One region of the Halobacillus sp. 12SKB genome, then DNA from elsewhere that is predicted to be linked to it. Evidence: predicted binding sites of a transcription regulator. Region 1 holds the regulator's gene; each other region holds the start of a gene.
The links. The regulator LexA, encoded in region 1, represses DNA repair genes until DNA is damaged. The targets are predictions, from matches to a motif close to CGAACATATGTTCG.

Region 1 (6,790 bases):
AGTTTTCCGCATGCTTCACTACGTTTTCTACCGTGAAACCATAGTTTTCAATTACAGTATTTCCTGGAGCAGAAGCACCGAATTTGTCGATTCCGATGACGGAACCATCCAAACCTACATAACGGTCCCAACCGAATGATGCGCCCATTTCAACTGCCAGACGTTTACGGACAGAAGAAGGCAGGACCTGTTCTTTATATTCTTTAGGCTGAGCTTCAAAACGATCGAAAGAAGGTACACTGACGACACGTACATCGTAACCATTCTTCTTCAATTCCGCTTGAGCTTCAACAATCAATTGAACCTCAGAACCTGAGGCAAGCAGGATCGCATCCGGCTCTTCTTTATCAGAATCGCTAAGGATGTAAGCGCCTTTCTTCATCCCTTCATATGCACGTTCCTCTGTACCTTCCAGAGTAGGTAACCCTTGGCGTGTAAGGACAAGTGCGGTTGGAGTTGATTCAGACTCTAAAGCAAGTCTCCAAGCTGCATTGGTTTCGTTCCCATCCGCTGGACGAAGCACAGAAAGATTAGGCATCGCGCGAAGAGAAGCCAGTTGTTCTACAGGTTCGTGAGTCGGACCGTCTTCTCCAACGGCAACAGAATCATGAGTGAAGACATAGTTCACTGGAAGGTTCTGCAGGGCAGAAAGACGGACAGCTGGACGCAGGTAGTCACTGAAGACAAAGAATGTACCCGCATAGACTTTTAGCCCTCCGTGAAGGCCCATTCCGTTCATAGCAGCCGCCATGGCAAATTCACGAACACCGAACCAGATGTTTCGACCCGCGTAGTTGTTACGTGAAAAGTCTTCTTCATCTTTAACGGCCGTTTTGTTTGAACCTGCAAGATCGGCACTACCACCAAAGAAATTAGGGATAGCTTTAGAAAGTGCATTGATCGCATCTCCTGAAGCAGCACGTGTTGCAGGGCTGTCTTCTCCGACCTGGTATGTTGGAAGACTTTGATCCCAGCCTTCAGGAAGCTCTCCGCGGATTGCGCGCTCAAATTCTTCCGCAAGCTCCGGATAAGCCTCCTTGTACTGAACCATTAAGTTGTTCCAAGATTCTTCTTTATCCTGACCATTTTGCTGAACTTTTTCTTTAAAGTCCTGATAAACCTCTTCAGGTACGTGGAACGGCTCGTGTTCCCACTCGTAGAACTGTTTCGCAGCTGTTACTTCCTCATCACCTAGAGGAGCACCGTGAGAAGCAGATTTACCAGACTTGTTAGGAGAACCGTACCCAATGACTGTCTTCACTTCGATCATTGTTGGTTGATCTGTGTTCGCTTTTGCTTTCTCTAGTGCTTTCGCTACTTCTTCTGTATTCGTTCCATCCTCGACACGGATCACTTGCCATCCATACGCTTCATAGCGCTTTTCAACACTTTCGCTGAAGGAACGATCAAGATCACCATCAAGAGAAATGTCGTTGGAATCATAAAGAACGATCAATTTACCAAGGCCTAGGTGACCGGCAAGAGAAGCTGATTCCTGTGATACTCCCTCCATCAAGTCACCATCACCACAAATCGTATATGTGTAATGGTCAACAACGTTGTACCCTTCGCGATTATATTTTCCGGAAAGATGAGCTTCAGCCATCGCCATTCCGGTCGCCATTGCAATACCTTGTCCTAGGGGACCTGTAGTTGCTTCTACACCGTCTGTATGACCAAACTCTGGGTGCCCAGGGGTTTTGGAATCCCATTGCCGGAAGGACTTAAGGTCGTCCATCGTCACGTTATAACCGGATAAGTGGAGCAGGCTGTAAAGAAGCATAGATCCGTGTCCGGCTGATAGGACGAAACGGTCGCGGTCAAACCAGTTCGAGTTTTTCGGATTGTGATCCATGAACTGAGTCCATAGTGTATATGCCATCGGCGCTGCACCCATCGGCATTCCCGGGTGTCCGGAGTTTGCTTTTTCTACTGCATCGATTGTTAAAGTTCTAATCGTATTGATTGATGTTTGTTCAAGGCTGTTTGCCATGTTCAACATTCCCCTTTCTTTTCAGGTATATGTACCATGTATTATCCTATAATGAAAATCATTTTGAAACAAGCTTTGTGCAAAATTTCGCACAGCCTCAAACCTAATTTCCCCCTTATCCAGGGAATTAAACAAGAAAAAATCCGCATTCGAAAATTATCGAATACGGACGATTTGGCATTAATTCTTTTTTTCGTTCTTTTGCATTTGACGAAGCTTCTCTGGAGTTACGTCATTCCCTTTCGGATCAATGACGGTCACACCTTTCAACTGATTTTTGAAGGATGCACGTGCATTTTTCAAATATTCCTGGCGCAGCTTCTGCTGTTCTGCTTTTTCTTCCTTCGAAAGCTCTTCCTGCTTAGATTTATTAGCTAGTTCATTTATACGATTAATTTTTTCTTTTGATAACATAGATCCTTCTCCTTTACTCATAGTCTGGATCGTAAAACATGAAAAAGACAAGAAATCCTAAGATCCTTGTCTACATACCTTATATTATCGTGATTCTTCTTCTTTTTCAAGCGATAGGTGCTCCTTGTATCTGCGATGCACCGTAGCTTTTGATACATCATATCCCAAACCTCTCAAAGTCGCTGCGATATCTTTGAATGTCAGGTCACTTTTCCTTAAGCGAACAACTTCTTCAATAGGAAAGTCGATCCTCTCACGGCCGGGTGCCTGATCACGGTTGGATAAGTTGGCGGAGGGATCGTAGCCGCCCTCTACCGCTTTTCTCATCCCCCTCCGTATTTTCATATTATGTATTTTCCTTTGGTATTCTTCTACGATGCCAACAATCTGTAATACCATCGAATCTGATTCCGATAACTGTAATTCTCCATGATTTGAAAGGGAGTACACCTTGACCTTCAAACGGTTCATTTGATGAAACAAAGCGATCTTCGTATTTCCTCGGCCTAATCGTGTTTCATCTTGGATTAATAAGGCTTCCGCACGCCCTGAAGAAAAGTATTCCAGCATGCGGAAAATCCCTTCACGTTCGATATCGTAACCACTCGCTTGTTCTTCAATGCAATCCACAACTTCGAAGCCGTGACGCTCCGCCATGGATGTCAGCTCAGCTTTCTGCCGCTTTAAAGAAGTTACTTGAGCTTCTTTTTCCGTACTTACCCTGCAATACAAAATTACTCTCACTTGGATGTTCCTCTCTCTTTCTCTATTAAACAGCTGTGACCATAGAATAATAGAGAATGATAAAACTAACAATAAAAAGAATGATGTAGGTGTAATCCAGCTTAGATAATTTGTTAAACATTGATAACCCCTCCGCTTTCCTAGAACGAACGTTCCTAAGAACCTGTGTTCGCGTTTGTTAATTCCTATTATATACGAACACAAGTTCTTGTCAATGGTTTTTTTCGAACGCGTGTTTGTATTTTTGAAATATAAGTGGTACAATGTGGTTACTATAATCCTATGTACGAGGTGCTAATCTATGAGTAAACTTTCAAAGCGGCAGCAGGAAATACTAGATTTTATTAAAGAACAGGTTCTAGCAAAAGGATATCCACCGTCCGTAAGGGAGATCGGTCAATCCGTTGGTCTTGCTTCAAGTTCGACTGTGCACGGTCACTTATCCAGATTGGAGAAAAAAGGATACATTAGACGCGACCCCACCAAACCTCGTGCCATCGAAGTAATTGAATTAGAAGAAGATCACAGCATCCCGAGAAGTGAAGCTTCTTACGCTCCAGTAATCGGTAAAGTCACGGCGGGTTCACCGATTACAGCTGTTGAAAACATTGAAGAATATGTCCCTCTACCCGATACACTTGCAGGGTCGGATGACAACACATTCGTACTAATCGTACAAGGGGAAAGTATGATTGAGGCAGGAATTCTTGACGGGGATATGGTCATCGTCAGACAACAACAAACCGCACAGAACGGCGACATCGTTGTTGCGATGACAGAAGACGAGGAAGCCACTGTGAAGCGGTTCTTCAAGGAAAGAAATCATGTTCGCCTGCAGCCTGAGAACGCAACGATGGAACCCATTCTATTACAGGATGTATCCATTCTAGGAAAAGTCGTAGGTCTATACAGGACCGTACACTAAAAGAAAGAGGCGAGTTTAGTTAAACTCGCCTCTTTCTTTATTTATGTCACACTCCAGAGCGTTTACGGATAGAGGTTAAAGGAAGTTCAGATGATATATTATTTATTATGATCATTCTCACCTGTTTTGGCTCATAGCAGTAATATGTTCATCCTGAATGCCGACCACTCTGACCACTCTTTGTGATCAGGCGCGCCTTCGCGTTTGATATAGATCCACTCCCATTTGATCTTCTCCAGTTTTGAAAGCTGTAAGTATGCTTCCATTGGTAAACCTCTATGGCAGGAACATTCGTTCGTTTTTTGTTATATGTAACCTCTCAAAAGTATAGAAATACGTAGAAAAACCCTTGAAGCTAAAGGCCTCAAGGGTTTTAAACTTTAATACGTCTGCAAATATTGTTCGCGCTCCCACGGATGAACCTGAGTGCGGAACATATCCCATTCGATTTCTTTCGCTTCAATGAAGTGTTCAAATAGGTGTTCGCCAAGGGCTTCTACCATAATTGGATCCTGATGCAGCTCTTCCAGTGCATCATACAATGTAGCAGGTAGGTCTTTCACCCCGTGAGCTTCCCGCTCTTTCTTATCCATCACGTAAATGTTTCGATCGACAGGAGCAGGTGCTTCCAGTTTGTTTTCCACACCATCCAGTCCAGCAGCAAGAAGTACAGCCATCGCCATGTATGGGTTCGCTGATGGATCCACACTGCGCACTTCGATTCTTGTGCTCAATCCACGGGATGTCGGAACACGTACGAGTGGACTACGGTTTTGACCGGACCATGCTACATAACACGGTGCCTCGTACCCTGGTACAAGACGCTTGTAGGAGTTGACGGTAGGGTTCGTCACGGCTGTGAAGTTCGTTGCATGCTTGATAATGCCTGCTGTGAACTGATAAGCCACCTCAGAAAGTTGTTCCTTCCCTTTCTCATCAAAAAACGCATTGCCCTTTTCATTGAAAAGAGACATGTTCGCGTGCATACCAGATCCGTTTACACCAAACAATGGTTTAGGCATGAATGTTGCATGCAAACCATGTTGACGCGCAATAGTTTTTACGACGAGTTTGAATGTTTGGATATCATCGCAATGCTTGACGGCATTTGCATATTTGAAATCAATTTCGTGCTGACCAGGAGCTACTTCGTGGTGAGACGCTTCAATTTCAAAGCCCATTTCCTCAAGCTCAAGGACAATATCACGACGGCAGTTTTCACCAAGGTCGGTCGGTGCTAGGTCGAAATAGCCGCCTTTATCATTCAATTCCATCGTTGGTTCGCCTTTTTCATCTAATTTGAATAGGAAAAATTCAGGTTCTGTACCAATGTTGAAAGCAGAAAATCCGAGTTTCTCCATTTTTTTGATGTTACGCTTCAAATTGTAGCGTGGGCACCCTTCAAAAGGAGTTTGGTCTGGGTTATAGATGTCACAGATGAATCGTGCAACTTTCCCTTTTTCTGAAGTCCAAGGGAAGACGACGAAAGTATCCAGGTCTGGCACCAAATACATATCTGACTCCTCGATACGAACGAATCCTTCAATAGAGGACCCGTCAAACATCATCATGCCATCAATAGCTTTATCCAACTGGCTTAGTGGAATTTCTACATTTTTGATTGTACCAAGCATATCCGTGAACTGCAGGCGGATAAACTTGACGTTTTCCTCATCGATTTTTTTGTAAATTTCTTCTTTAGTTAAACCCATTGAATTTCTCCTCTCAACACAATATTAATGGAAGAACCTTGACATTTCTCCCTGTCTTATTGCTAATTTACCTTGTCTTCCCGCTGTGAATAGTTCTCGTTGCAGCATACGACGAAGTTCTTTTTCAGTAAGTTCATTGTGTACTTCCTTCACTTGGTCCTCATCATATACCTCATTATCTGGCTGATCATTCAGCTTCAGAACTTTCTTGATTCCGGCCATGTTCACACCCTGATCGATCAAGTCTTTAATTTCAAGAAGCCGATCGACATCATTGAATGAGAACATGCGGCGGTTCCCTTCTGAACGGGCCGGCTGAACAAGCTCGTGCTGTTCATAGTACCGGATCTGCCGTGCAGTAAGGTCTGTCAATGATTGAACAATCCCCATCGGGAATAACGGCATAGAACGACGAATTTCATCACTCATCGACGTGCCACCTCCCCATAAGAATGATACTTTAATTATACGACACGAAAGGGATATGTCAACATATGTGAGGAATGTTCACACAATTTGGAGTTGTTTTTTGAAAGGGTTACCATTACCTTTACTTCAAGCTTTGACCATACCCTCTTCTACCAACTGCTGCACTGCTTGTACGACAGCGATCTTTACATGCGCATAAGTCAATCCACCCTGGACAAAGGCTGTATATGGGGGGCGAATAGGACCGTCAGCGGTCAATTCGAGACTCGCTCCTTGAATGAAAGTCCCTGCAGCCATAATCACTTCGTCCTCATACCCCGGCATGACGCTCGGCTCTGGTTTGAATTGGGAATTGACTGGAGATGCCTGCTGAATGGATTGACAGAAGCTGATCATTTGTTCAGCGGTTTTAAAGTTGACGGACTGAATTAAATCTGTCCTCTTCACATCATAAGCCGGGTTGGTGTCGAAACCCCATTCACTTAAATATTTCGAAGTGAAAATAGCTCCTTTCAAAGCTTCTCCCACGACATGAGGGGCAAGAAAAATCCCTTGATACATCTCTTGCAGGCT
Region 2 (6,790 bases), 1.2 Mb from region 1:
GTTTCTTTCTGCTTCATTCGGATTCAGGGCATCTTCTACCTGCAGGCTTCGTGCTGTAGAAACTTGAAAGTGATTGTCCTGTAAATCTTTCGTGCTCAAATCCAGATCATCGACGAGCTTTTGGAAGCGATCGAAGGATTCGCTCGTTAAAGCCATGAGTGCACCATCGGATAGGCGGTAATATTTTTTCCGTTCAATGACGGCTTTAAGAGCCTCGGTCACATCGTCATCACTAATGCCATCAATAGTAAAATTGATATCCAGCCAATTACCGTCGCTCTCCAGTTCAACCGACGTCTGCAATTCAAGTGGTCGATCTTCTACAAGGGAACGGACGGAAGAAGATAGATAGACGTCACTGTGCTCTTTCAATTTAGGCAGGTAATGATAAAGGAACTGATCCAGCTTGTCCTCGTCTTCAATGTAGACCATCTCTCCATCAAACTTGAATTCGGCAAGCTCAATGATCTGCATGATTTCCTGTTCTGTTTGTCGATCCCGTCTGACAATCGTCTGATTGCTCAATGGCTGCTCCTTGAACGGATCGATCGTCAAATCACCATATTGAAATTTTACATCAATCGTGAGTGTCCACTGTTGAAAATCCAAGTAGGCCTTAGCGACGAGCGACTCCTGCACAATTTTTTCTTGTGCTGAGCGATCAAGTTGTACATCTGCGATGGTCTCAAGTTCAGGAAGAACATAGGATACAATCCCTTCCATATCATGATGGCTTACTGTGTGGCTGCCATTTGAATTGTAAGGAAGGATGGTGTAAAGCGTTTGAAGGACCTCTTCCTTCTGATGATCGACAGGATAAAAGCTGCCTTTTTTATAAAGAAGATGGTAATCCGATAGATAATCGTAATCTTTCAAATGGTTCATGTGCATATGAAAATGGCCTCGTTCTTCCGAAACGTAAAAAGAAAGGTTCGGGAACTCTTCTTCGAAACGAACAAGTCCCACGTTTTCCCCTCGCTCCATGACCTCTGCCTGCTGCTTTTCTAAAAGCGGGAGGAGTTGATCAGCAAGAGTTGGAGTAATTTTTAATACTTTCGGTTCGGCTGAATTCCACTGTTGCTCATAAAACTGCTCTTGTTCATACGCAAGCTGTAAAAGTCTTAAAATTTCCTTGTCATCAGCAGAAAAGGAGTGTTCTGCCGGATCGTATGTGAACTTTTTTGTAATTCGGTACGCCTGATCTTTACGGATATGGTCAAGCAAATCACGAATGTTTTTAATCACGTAGGGATAATTTTCACCGAGCTTCATTTCCAAACCGAGACTTTTTGAGCCGAGAATCGATTGGAGGTGAAGGTAATATTGGATTTGAAGAGGTTTCTTCAAGTCCTGGGCCCCGCGATTTTCCTGACGCTGTCTGAAAGCCTCAAACAAGCTGACTGCAAACATCCGGTCCTGGTTCGTCAAACCGGACTGTGATTTCCGCCCTTTTTCCGCCAGTTTCGGCGCCAGATCTTCTAACGTTTTTTCACGGATGGCGATCAGAACGGCAGCAATATGTTTACACGTGTAATAGGTGGAATACGCTGGACATTCACACGTGGCTTCGACATCTTCGTCCTCAAAAAAGAAAACACGGACTTCATAGTCGTGTGTACCTGCAACGACTGCCCGCCATGAACGAATCGCACTATTATGAGAAAGGCCGTACACTTTTCCACGGTCGAAATATTGCTTTCCACGTGTGTAAAAAGCCTGACCAGTAATTTTCTTTATATCGTTCGGTTGTAATAAGTAACTCTGCATAACTGGCATCCTTACTATCGTTTTTATCCCATTATAACAGGTTTGAACACCTAAAGAGAATGAGAGGAATTTAGGAAGAACTGTATGACCAGGTCATCCAGATTCTGGATGACCTGGTACACCAATATTTGGAAGGTGTTCGTTTTTGTGATTGATTTTACATGTGGGTTATGCTAACTTTCAAAGTATAATCAAAAAATTCGACGAAGGCGCTTGAGTGTGTGAGCGCTTTTTTTATGGAGTGAATCTGCCAATGTAAAACGTATATCCTACCCAGCCTAATGTATTGAAATTCTTAATAAACGGAGGATATCACGATGAGTCAAATACAAAATGAAATGAAAAAACGCCGTACGTTTGCTATTATCTCCCACCCGGACGCCGGTAAAACAACGATGACGGAGAAAATGCTATTATTCGGAAACTTGATCCGATCCGCAGGTACGGTAAAAGGGAAAAAGTCTGGTAAGTTTGCGACATCGGACTGGATGGAAATTGAGAAGCAGCGTGGAATTTCTGTTACGTCCAGTGTGATGAACTTCCCTTACAAAGATTATCAAGTAAATATTCTGGATACACCCGGACACGAAGATTTCAGTGAAGACACGTACCGCACATTGACTGCTGTTGACAGTGTTGTCATGGTCATCGATGGAACAAAAGGGATTGAGGCGCAGACGCTCAAACTGTTTAAAGTTTGTAAAATGCGCGGCATCCCGATCTTTACTTTTATTAACAAAATGGACCGTGAAGGCCGTGAGCCGCTGGAATTGATGGAAGAAATCGAAGAAACGTTGAATATCGAAACCTATCCTATGACTTGGCCGGCAGGAATGGGCAAGCGCTTCTTAGGCGTTTTCGATCGTGAAAATGAGCAGTTTGTTCAATACACAGGAAACGAGGAAGAAGAATACATTCCATACAGCGAACTTGATCAGCATCCTGAATTAACGGAAAATGCCACGTTCCAGGAATCGGAAGAAGAAATGGAAATGGTCGCTGAAGCTGGGGATACCTTCGATATGGAAAAAGTGATGCGGGGAGACCAGACGCCTGTCTTCTTCGGAAGTGCCCTTGCTCCATTCGGTGTGGAAACGTTCTTCAATTCATTCATCGATATGGCTCCTGAACCGGCGCCAAGAAAATCGACAGAAGGTATTGTTTCTCCGGATCATGAGGAGTTCTCTGGTTTTATCTTTAAAATTCAGGCGAACATGAACCCACAGCACCGCGACCGGATTGCTTTTGTAAGAATCTGCTCCGGGAAATTCGAGCGCGGGATGAACGTTACACTTTCCCGTACAGGAAAAACGTTCAAGCTGGCACAATCCCAGCAGTTTGTGGCTTCTTCCCGTGGAACCGTAGAGGAAGGATATGCCGGGGATATTATCGGAATCTATGATCCGAACGTCTACCGAATCGGAGATACGATCGTAACTGGCAAATCCAACTTCGAGTACGATGAGCTTCCGCAATTCCCACCTGAACTATTTAAGAAAGTAACGGCGAAGAACGTCATGAAATCCAAGCAGTTCCGAAAAGGTTTGGAACAGCTTGTGCAAGAGGGCGCCATTCAGTTGTTCAAACGTTATCGTTTTGAAGACTATATCATCGGAGCGGTTGGTGAGCTTCAATACGAAGTCTTTGAATACCGCATGAAGAACGAGTACAACGTAGATATCGAGTTGACTCCTCTTGGCGAACGCATCCCACGCTGGTTGAAAGAAGACCAGGTCGATGAGTCGCTGTTTGATGAGCGAAACATGCTTGCAGAAGATCGGGAAGGCAATCCGCTTGTCCTCTTTAAAAACGACTTTTCTCTACGTTGGTTCCAAGATAAAAATCCTGACATCGAGCTGATCGACCTGTTCCAAGTCAACGAATACAACCAAACGCTGAATTCCTAATAAGCCAAGCACTTTGCATCCTGCAAAGTGCTTTTTTTATTGTGGGGAATGGGATAAACTGGATGACCTGGTGTGGAATTTTATTCCACACCAGGTCATCCAGTAATTTACAGAGAATATCCAAATGCGAATGTTTGTTCGTTCGATGTTAGAATGGTAAACTGTTGTGGTAAACTAAAAAGTACGAGTATAGACAATGAACGGAGGTTTTCGTCGTGGAGGAGAAGTTTGAATTAGTTTCACAGTATTCACCTCAAGGGGATCAGCCGCGAGCGATTGAGGAGCTTGTTCAAGGGATTGAACGAGGAGATAAGCATCAAACATTGCTCGGGGCCACAGGTACAGGTAAGACATTTACGATGTCCAATGTAATTGAGCGAGTGAATAAACCGACACTGATCATCGCCCATAACAAAACGCTTGCTGGACAGTTATATAGTGAGTTCAAAGAATTTTTCCCGAACAATGCTGTCGAGTATTTTGTCAGTTACTATGACTATTATCAGCCAGAAGCTTATGTGCCATCATCAGATACGTTTATCGAAAAAGATGCGAGCATCAATGATGAGATTGATAAATTACGCCACTCGGCCACTTCTGCTCTGTTCGAGCGGAACGATGTCATCATCGTTGCTAGTGTTTCTTGTATCTATGGTCTCGGTTCTCCCGACGAATACCGCAGCCAGGTGCTTTCTATAAGAACGGGTATGGAAAAAGACCGTGATGAGTTATTGAGAAATCTTGTGGATATCCAATATGCAAGAAATGATATCGACTTTCAGCGTGGTACCTTCCGAGTCCGTGGAGATTCGGTTGAAATCATCCCCGCTTCTAGAGAGGAACATGCGATGCGGGTGGAATTTTTCGGAGATGAAATCGACCGCATTCGTGAAGTTGATGTACTGACTGGTGAAGTTATCGGTGACCGGGATCACGTTGCGATTTTCCCAGCTTCACACTTCGTTACCCGTGAAGAAAAGTTGAAAAAAGCGATTAAAAACATAGAAAAAGAGTTAGAAGTCCGTCTGAAAGAATTGCGTGATCAAGATAAATTGCTGGAAGCCCAGCGTCTTGAACAACGGACAAATTATGATCTGGAAATGATGAACGAGATGGGCTTTTGTTCTGGTATCGAGAACTATTCGAGACACCTGACATTCAGAGAAGAAGGAGCAACACCTTACACCCTGCTTGATTATTTTCCAGATGATTTCCTTATGATGATCGATGAGTCTCACGTAACACTTCCTCAAGTCAGAGGGATGTACAACGGGGACCGAGCGCGAAAACAAGTACTGGTGGACCATGGGTTCAGACTGCCATCAGCCATGGATAACCGGCCGCTCATGTTCCCTGAATTTGAAGAACATATCAATCAGATCGCTTATGTTTCTGCGACTCCAGGCCCTTATGAAATTGAACATACACCGAAAATGATTGAACAGATTATCCGACCGACAGGGCTTCTGGATCCAGAAATTGACGTCCGCCCGATCCATGGTCAAATTGATGATCTTGTAGGTGAAATCAATAAACGAAAAGATAAGAATGAACGCGTCCTCGTGACGACATTAACGAAGAAGATGTCTGAGGATCTGACCGATTACCTCAAAGACTTAGGGATTAAGGTTGCTTATTTACACTCGGAAATCAAGACACTGGAACGCATTGAAATCATACGTGACCTCAGGGTCGGTAAATACGATGTCATAGTCGGAATCAACCTGCTTCGTGAAGGACTGGACATTCCTGAGGTTTCCCTCGTGACCATCCTGGATGCGGATAAAGAAGGATTCCTGCGTTCCGACCGTTCACTCATCCAGACGATTGGTCGAGCGGCACGTAATGAAAACGGTCGAGTGATTATGTATGCGGATAAGATGACGAAATCCATGCAGTTTGCGATTGATGAAACGTACAGACGTCGTGAAAAACAAATCGCTTATAACGAAGAGCACGGCGTCACACCGAAAACGATCAAGAAGGAAGTGCGTGACGTCATTAAAGCGACGAACGTTGCCGAAGACGAAACTGGATATGATACAGGTAAGAAGCCTTCAGAAATGACGAAGAAAGAACGTATGGAAATGATTGACAACTTGGAAACCGAAATGAAACAAGCCGCACGCGACCTCGATTTCGAACGGGCAGCCGAACTGCGTGATGTGCTGTTGGAATTAAAAGCGGAGGGATGAGAACAGTATGGTCAGCAAACATATCAGTATTAGAGGAGCACGTGCTCACAATTTGAAAAATATCGATATCGACATCCCGAAAAACAAACTGGTCGTCATGACCGGCTTGTCCGGTTCGGGGAAATCTTCTTTGGCTTTCGATACGATCTATGCAGAAGGACAGAGACGCTACGTTGAATCACTAAGTGCTTATGCACGCCAGTTTTTAGGACAAATGGACAAACCCGATGTGGACTCCATTGAAGGACTGTCACCGGCAATCTCCATTGACCAGAAAACAACGAGCCGTAACCCGCGTTCAACCGTAGGTACGGTAACGGAAATCTATGACTACCTGCGGCTATTGTTCGCACGCATCGGACGTCCGACGTGTCCGAAGCATGGTGTGGAAATCAGTTCACAAACGGTTCAGCAGATGGTCGACCGCGTGATGGAATATCCGGAAAGAACGAAGCTCCAAATCCTTGCGCCCGTTGTGTCTGGTCGAAAAGGTGAACATGCTAAAGTCTTTGAGCAGCTTCAGAAAGAAGGTTATATCCGCCTTCGTGTCGACGGGGAAATGCGCGAAATTTCCGAGGAAATAAATCTCGAGAAAAATAAAAAGCACTCGATTGAGGTCGTCATCGATCGAATCGTCGTGAAAGAAGGGGTGGAAGGCCGACTTTCTGACTCTATTGAGACCGCTCTTAAACTTGGCGGCGGTCATACGATCGTTGATGTGATCGGGGAAGAAGAGCTGATGTTCAGCGAACACCACGCCTGTCCTATCTGTGGTTTTTCCGTTAGTGAATTAGAGCCAAGAATGTTCTCATTCAACAGCCCTTATGGAGCTTGTAATCGTTGTGATGGATTAGGGACACAGCTTGAAGTCGACATCGACCTTGTCATCCCGGATTGGGGCCGCTCCTTGAATGAACATGC
Region 3 (6,790 bases), 540 kb from region 1:
ACTTCCAACTTGCCTTCATCCTCTTTATCTGCATCAAATAAATAAAGGACAGGATTCATAAAGCCTGAGATGAGCGTTCCTTTGTCCTTCAAAACGCGTGCCGCTTCCTTCCAAACCGGTCGTACATTCTCGATGAACACGTTAGCGACAGGATGGACAATCAGATCGAACGTCTCATCTGCGAATGCTGATAAATCGGTCATGTCACCTTTAACCGTTTTCAATTCAAGCCCTTCTTGTTCAGCTACCCTGTCGTCTTGCTGAAGTTGTTTTTCCGATATATCAAAAACGGTGACGTCACCACCTGCGGCAGCGAGAACCGGGCCCTGCTGGCCGCCTCCGGAGGCGAGGCAGAGGATTTTCATCCCTTTCAATGTTTCGGGAAACCAGCTTCTCGGCACCTGTCGATCGGCGGTCACACCGATCGACCACTCCCCGCTACGAGCTTTTTCGATTGTTTCATGCGTGACGCTTTGGGTGTAACGTACCCCGTCTTCCACTTTTATATCCCATGCTTTACTGTTATGTTCTGTCGTTTGGCTCATCTCTTTCTTCCTCTCTTTGTTCCATCCGTAAGTCTGCTTCCCTTTTTAAATGATGGAAGTTCAAGCTGAATGGCCACTGGTGTTCATACGGTTTCCATAATGGTATTTCAGCTCGGCTGTAAGAGATTCTGCATCCTCATCGGATAAGTTTTCTAAATAAATGTTCTCTTCCTCACCTTTGTCTAATTTTATAGAAATCACATCACCCATTTTCTGAATACGATGAACTTCTTCATTTGTCAGGCGCTTGTTTGGATCGGCGATTCCAATCCGTATGTCGAGAACATCATCCTCTACACACACATAATTACGCTCAGGCATTTTGTAATAGTGAATCATTTGCCAAAGCCCTAATAGAAAGATGACACCTGATCCGAAAACGATAAACGACTCAACACGTCCGTGCAAATACAGAGAAAGTCCTACCGGTAATATACCTGTGAAAACGTGAAACAAGGACCCCCTCGCTTTTTTTCTCCATAATTCTGTGTTGCTATATTTATAATTCAAGACATCACCTTCTTAAACCTCTTTCTGTTAAACGGATCTGCTGGGGGCAGCGTTTGAAAAGACTGCTTCAAGTTTCTTCGGACTCTTCCAGAATGATCCGGATGAGTGGAAAACTAAGGATTTGAATATTGTTGAACTCTTTTGAATATCGTTCTTACTTCTCTTTAAGAAGAGAAAAAATCTTTCAACAATACTCTCACTCCTTATGCAAGACCTTTTCATCAGACAAGTGGATCACCAGTGGTTGGACGAATAGGACGATCACTAAAAGAAAGACAGCGAAAAACAGGGCTGACGTCAGGCTCATTTGGAATGTTTCTATTAAAAACATAAACACAAAAAATGCCGAAACTGCTAATATACCTGAACGATGATAGGATCGTCGCGTAGAATAATGTTCCGCTCCACAATGCGGACATTCTTTCCTTCCGGTGACTTTTATCGATGAAAGCATCGCTTTTCCAAATGTCCAACTGCGTCCGCATGCCTTACACCTCACTCCGTTCACTCTCCTTTAATGCTTCCACTTCTTTTTCCAAACGTTGAATCCGCTCCGCCTCGCCTGTTGATCGAACGTTACGGACAATCGCAAGAAAACACCCGATGACAGCGACCGTCACTCCTATCGTTCCAATGAAGAATACAAGGAAAAAATCGATCATTTTGTTCCCTCCTGTTTTTCTATACGGTCGATACGCTCCGAATGTTTCAATTTTTCCAAAAAATAAGTAGATAGGGATCTAAGCAAAAGAAACAACGACCTGATCGAGCACAATAAGAGGAAGTCGCCCTAACTCCATAGCTACTGCACTTAAAAAATCACAAAAAATAAGCACCCCCTGCGGAGTGCTTATTTTTTGAAGGATTTCCAATCAAGCTCACTTTCGTTCAGCAATTCTTCAAAGCTTTTGTTCGCTTCTGCGCGTTTGCGCTCTTCAATGCGACGCTGCTTTTCCTGTTCTTCCCGTTCGACGGCCTGCTGTTTCAGCTCCGTCTTTTTTGATTTCAGTTTTGAAAGAACATCGGCATTCAGCTGGTCTCCGAGTGATCCAGATTGCGGCTTTTTCTTACTCATACAGTCGCCCCTTCTTTCACGTCTTTGATCGGGATGATCGGATTCAGGATCCCGTCCGGGCTGGAAAGGCGGAACGTGCCTCTCATAAAATCAAGCTTCATGTCTTTTTTAAAAAAAGTCGCCTGCTGATCATCAATAATGACGTCATAATCATCATTTTCCACTTTTCGATCGGTCGAGCGCTCCTCTTTCTCCAGACGAATGGTGGGTAGTCCATTCACGCCACAGCCACATCCTTCAGTGTCATAGAAAAGCCGGATGATCGGACGCTCGGGATCCTGGATTTGTTCTAGCTGCTGCTTGGCTTCATCGGTGATGCGTAGTTTCATCGTTCATCCCTCCTGTTTCTTCTATTGTAAAAAAACAGAGCTTCAGAGGCAATGGTTCTGTTTTATTCTGCATAGTGCCCGCCGACAAGGCGACTGCGATGGCGTGCGGTCCCTGCATTTGTCCAGGATACGGCGCGGAGAAGCATATCCTGTCCGTAGCGCTCGCGAATCTCATCCATCACATAGCCGAGGTCCCTTTTTTTATCGCGGCCGTCATCAAACAAGTCGAGTTGAACATTCGCATCTTCGGTAATGTTTCCGAGGGTAACGGAAATGCGGCGGACGACGCCGCCGTTATAAAAGCGGTGGAACAGGGTTAGGCAGGCGTGATAGATGTCCATGGTAATGCTCGTCGGATGCTCAATGGATACCGACCGGTGAAAGCCACCCGCACCTTCACTTTTGCTATAACCGATCCCAAGAGAAATCGTTCTCCCTGCGTGGCCTTTTTTCCGGGCGCGACGGGCGACTTCTTCACACATTTCGAGAATGACGTACTTTACCTCTGCCGGATCTTGGTAGTCACGAAGGAGAATCTGACTTTTTCCATAGCTCACCTGCCCGTGAATGATGGGAGCACCAGGATCGGACAAGTCGATACCATTCGCGTGATAGTAAAGCTGGTTCCCCATCACACCGAACGTTTTTTCAAGACGGTCGAGCGGGAATTTCGCCAGTTGACCGACAGACCAGATGCCCATGCGATTCAGGCGGTGTTCAAGCCGGGGGCCAATCCCCCACATTTCTGACAGAGGAGCAACCGGCCACAACTTCTCTTGAAAGTCATCATACGTCCAGCGGGCGATGCCTTTCTTTTTTGCCTCAAGATCGAGGCAGAGTTTGGAAAGCAGCATGTTCGGCCCGATGCCGATTGCTGCATCCAGATGGAATGTTTCTTTTAATTCATCGACGATCATTTGTGCCGTTTCTTCCGGTACGCCGAACTTTCCTTTGTTATCTCCTACTTCCAAAAAGCTTTCATCTACGCTGTAGGTATGGATCTTTTCTTTTGGAACGAATTTGTGAAAAAGGTTCGTCACTTGAGTGGAAACTTCTAAGTACTTCCTCATCTGTGCGGAGACGATGACAATTTCCGGCGCGGAAGGAATTTCGAACAGGCGGCTTCCTGTACGGATGCCGTATTTCTTTTTCATCGCCGGAGTCGCAGCCAATACGACACTACCTTTCCGGTTCGTATCCGCCACAACAGCAAGCGGAACCGTGAGCGGATCGAGTCCCCGGTCAATGGCCGCACAGCTTGCATAGAAACTCTTCATATCCACACACAAAATCCCCCTGTCCGGATACCTTCCATAATCAATGCTCGGATTTCCCATGTCGCCTCCACCTCCTTTACCTAGTATATCCCCATTATGCGAATATATGTTCGCGTTTGCAAGTACCAATTCCTTCTACCATATCCTGTTTGACCAAATCTTACATTTATTGGTGTACCAGGTCATACATATTTTTCCATCCACCCCCATACAAAAACCTCTTCCTTATGAGGAAAGAGGTTTGTTTTGGTTCATTTTTTGTTGAATTGTTTTTGCATGAGTTTTTCCATCGCGACTGGTGCGAGAGAGTAGACTTTGCTTCCGGAATCCATCCAGGAAGGCATATTGATCTCCCGCTGTTTCGTAAATAGATGGTGGACGACAGTCCTCGCTACACGGTTAGGATCAAGCATGATCTTATCGACCGACTTTTCATACTTCCCGCTCGGGTCCGCCTGTTGAAAGAAATTCGTTCTCACAGGTCCGAGGTTGACGGAAGTGACATAGATGCCTAAAGGCTCTACTTCCATCCTTAACGCATTCGTGAATCCAATGACCGCGTGCTTAGTCGCTGCATAAACCGCTGATTTCGGTGTGGCGATTTTACCTGCCTGGGATGCGATGTTGATGATATGGCCCTCTCCGTGCTGCACCAAATGGGGCAGCAGCTGATGCGTGGCGCGGAACAGTGACTTCACGTTAACAGACAGCATACGCTCGATATCCTGCCAATTCGATTCGGCCACAGGATCGAACACAGCGACCCCTGCATTGTTGATCAGTCCGTCGATGGATCCATGTTCATAACAAATCCGGTCAATTGTATCTTTCCACTCCGCATCATTCGATAAATCCGCAGGGTACCATGGACTTTTGACGCCAAAGGCTTCTTCAATCTTTTCTGCGATGATTTCCAATTTGTGTGCGGTCCGTGCAACAAGGATCGGGGTCCCGCCTTGCTGCGCGACGTGAATCGCAAGAAATTCGCCAATTCCACTCGAGGCTCCTGTGATAAGTACTTTTTTTCCTTTTACTCGTTCATTCATTCGATCACCTATTTGCTTGATAGAATTTCTCTCCGTCTACGTAAGAAACCTTAAGCTTTCCAACGCTTTCTAAGTAGTCCAGTTGTCCGATTGTTTCAGACATCGTCAAACCGAATTGATTCTCGATGTGTTTCGGAAAGAGACGCTTGCATACGTCATATGCACGTAATGGCCCATCGTTAAACATCCGGAACACTTTTTCTGCACGATGTTCCTGCTTTTTCAAGCGTTCTGGAATCAGCTCGTGTGCATGATCAAACATTTCCCCGTGCCCTGGATAAACGGTACCGATCTCCCACTGTAACAACTTTTCCATAGACTGGCGATAATCAAGCAAAGGCCTTGGGCGTGCCTCTCCTTTGTTGTGAGGTGGCTCAAGTAGAGGGTTGGAAGAAATATGGGAGAGCAGGTGATCTCCACCGATGAGCGCCCCGTCCCCTTCTCTATAAAAAGATAAATGACTTTGGGCATGGCCGGGAGTTTCGATCGTCACCCATTCTTCATGCCCCGGTAACCGATCGCCTTCGGTCAATTCATGGGTAAGCTTTCCTTCCGACGTCCATTTCAATGTCTTTCTCAATCCTTTTAACAATGGAAAAAAGCGCTCTGGAACTCCAGATTCCTTGTACATGCCTTTGAAGAACTCCTCATAATGAGAGAAGTATTCTTCTTCCCGTTCAAGCCAGGGTTTCAAGTTCGGGTGGCCAGCGATAACATCTACATTGGGCAGCCGTTCGACAAGCCCCATATGATCGGGATGGTGGTGAGTCAAAATCACCTGTTCGATATCTTCCGGCTCGTACCCCGCTTCCTTTAACTGTTCCACTAAGGCTTTCCAGCACTCTTCTGTTTTCACCCCTGCATCAATAAGGGACAGCCGATCTCCTTTTACTAAATAAACATGAACATCCCCAACCGCATAAGGGGTCGGCAACGTGAATTGTGTAATGGTATCCTTCAATGTTTTCATAACACTTCCTCCATACTGAATGATCATTCACTTTTCTATATTGTAGCATGATTGTCCTATCTTTTCCTCCTATATGACAAAGATTACAGACGTCACATTATTCATAATTCTTTTTCTAGTGGGACTTTTTCCAAAAGACTTCAAATAAAAATTACTTTTCATTATACTTTAACGCGTCATTGTAAATCTAAAAGAAATGTAAAGGTCAATAAGGAGGAAGATCATGGAACAACAAGAAAAGAAAGGGTTGACAATGCGCATGCTCGACTGGATTGAGCGTGTCGGGAACAAATTGCCTCACCCTGTCACATTGTTCGCAATATTTGCACTCATGGTTGTCGTCGCTTCCTGGATCTTCTCCACGATGAACGTGGAAGTCGAAGACCCAGCGACCGGCGAAACGTTACAAGTCGTCAACTTGCTTTCCAGTGACGGCATTCAATACATGTTTGAAAGCATGGTAGAAAACTTCGTAGGCTTCGCGCCGCTCGGTACCGTCCTCGTTACGATGCTTGGTATCGGAATCGCCGAGCGTTCAGGGCTGATCAGTGCCATGCTTCGTGGACTCGTTACATCCGTCCCACGTTCACTGATGACAGCAGCGCTCGTATTCGGTGGTATCATGTCCAGTATGGCCGCCGATGCCGGTTACGTTGTTTTGACACCACTTGGTGCGGTCCTATTTGCTGGTCTTGGCCGTCACCCACTTGCTGGTCTTGCTGCAGCATTTGCGGGTGTCTCTGCTGGTTTCAGTGCCAACTTGCTCCTTACATCGCTCGACCCATTGCTTGGTGATTTGACGATTCAAGCGGCAGCAACCATTGATCCAGCCTATGCGGATACGATTCTTTATACGATGAACTATTACTTCATGATCGTATCTGTTTTCGTCCTTACGGTTGTCGGTACACTCGTAACAGACAAAATCGTCGAGCCGCGCCTTGGAGAATACAAAGGTGGGGTGAAAGAAGAAGTCAACTACCTTTCTCCACTTGAGAAAAAGGGTATGATCGGTGCACTGATCGCGTTTATCGTGAC

Region 2: the regulator LexA is predicted to act here: its motif matches at 3,802-3,815, upstream of uvrB (excinuclease ABC subunit UvrB).
Region 3: the regulator LexA is predicted to act here: its motif matches at 3,836-3,849, upstream of ACQ4XT_RS12690 (Y-family DNA polymerase).

What each region holds. Positions count from the first base shown of each region.
Region 1 is NZ_JBRFWR010000001.1:3,153,380-3,160,169, forward strand. It holds gene tkt (transketolase) at 1-1,993, opposite strand, end outside; gene ACQ4XT_RS15750 (DUF896 domain-containing protein) at 2,174-2,407, opposite strand; gene ACQ4XT_RS15755 (YneB family resolvase-like protein) at 2,492-3,151, opposite strand; gene lexA (transcriptional repressor LexA) at 3,453-4,076, shown strand; gene ACQ4XT_RS15765 (hypothetical protein) at 4,208-4,342, opposite strand; gene glnA (type I glutamate--ammonia ligase) at 4,457-5,788, opposite strand; gene ACQ4XT_RS15775 (MerR family transcriptional regulator) at 5,813-6,217, opposite strand; gene ACQ4XT_RS15780 (methionine gamma-lyase family protein) at 6,344-6,790, opposite strand, start outside.
Region 2 is NZ_JBRFWR010000001.1:1,963,736-1,970,525, forward strand. It holds gene ACQ4XT_RS09405 (DEAD/DEAH box helicase) at 1-1,767, opposite strand, end outside; gene ACQ4XT_RS09410 (peptide chain release factor 3) at 2,085-3,674, shown strand; gene uvrB (excinuclease ABC subunit UvrB) at 3,890-5,869, shown strand; gene uvrA (excinuclease ABC subunit UvrA) at 5,877-6,790, shown strand, end outside.
Region 3 is NZ_JBRFWR010000001.1:2,608,638-2,615,427, reverse strand. It holds gene ACQ4XT_RS12720 (class I SAM-dependent methyltransferase) at 1-545, opposite strand, end outside; gene ACQ4XT_RS12715 (hypothetical protein) at 606-1,055, opposite strand; gene ACQ4XT_RS12710 (TIGR04104 family putative zinc finger protein) at 1,252-1,509, opposite strand; gene ACQ4XT_RS12705 (hypothetical protein) at 1,544-1,717, opposite strand; gene ACQ4XT_RS12700 (YqkE family protein) at 1,906-2,130, opposite strand; gene ACQ4XT_RS12695 (iron-sulfur cluster biosynthesis family protein) at 2,127-2,459, opposite strand; gene ACQ4XT_RS12690 (Y-family DNA polymerase) at 2,522-3,796, opposite strand; gene ACQ4XT_RS12685 (SDR family NAD(P)-dependent oxidoreductase) at 3,988-4,782, opposite strand; gene ACQ4XT_RS12680 (MBL fold metallo-hydrolase) at 4,787-5,752, opposite strand; gene ACQ4XT_RS12675 (AbgT family transporter) at 5,976-6,790, shown strand, end outside.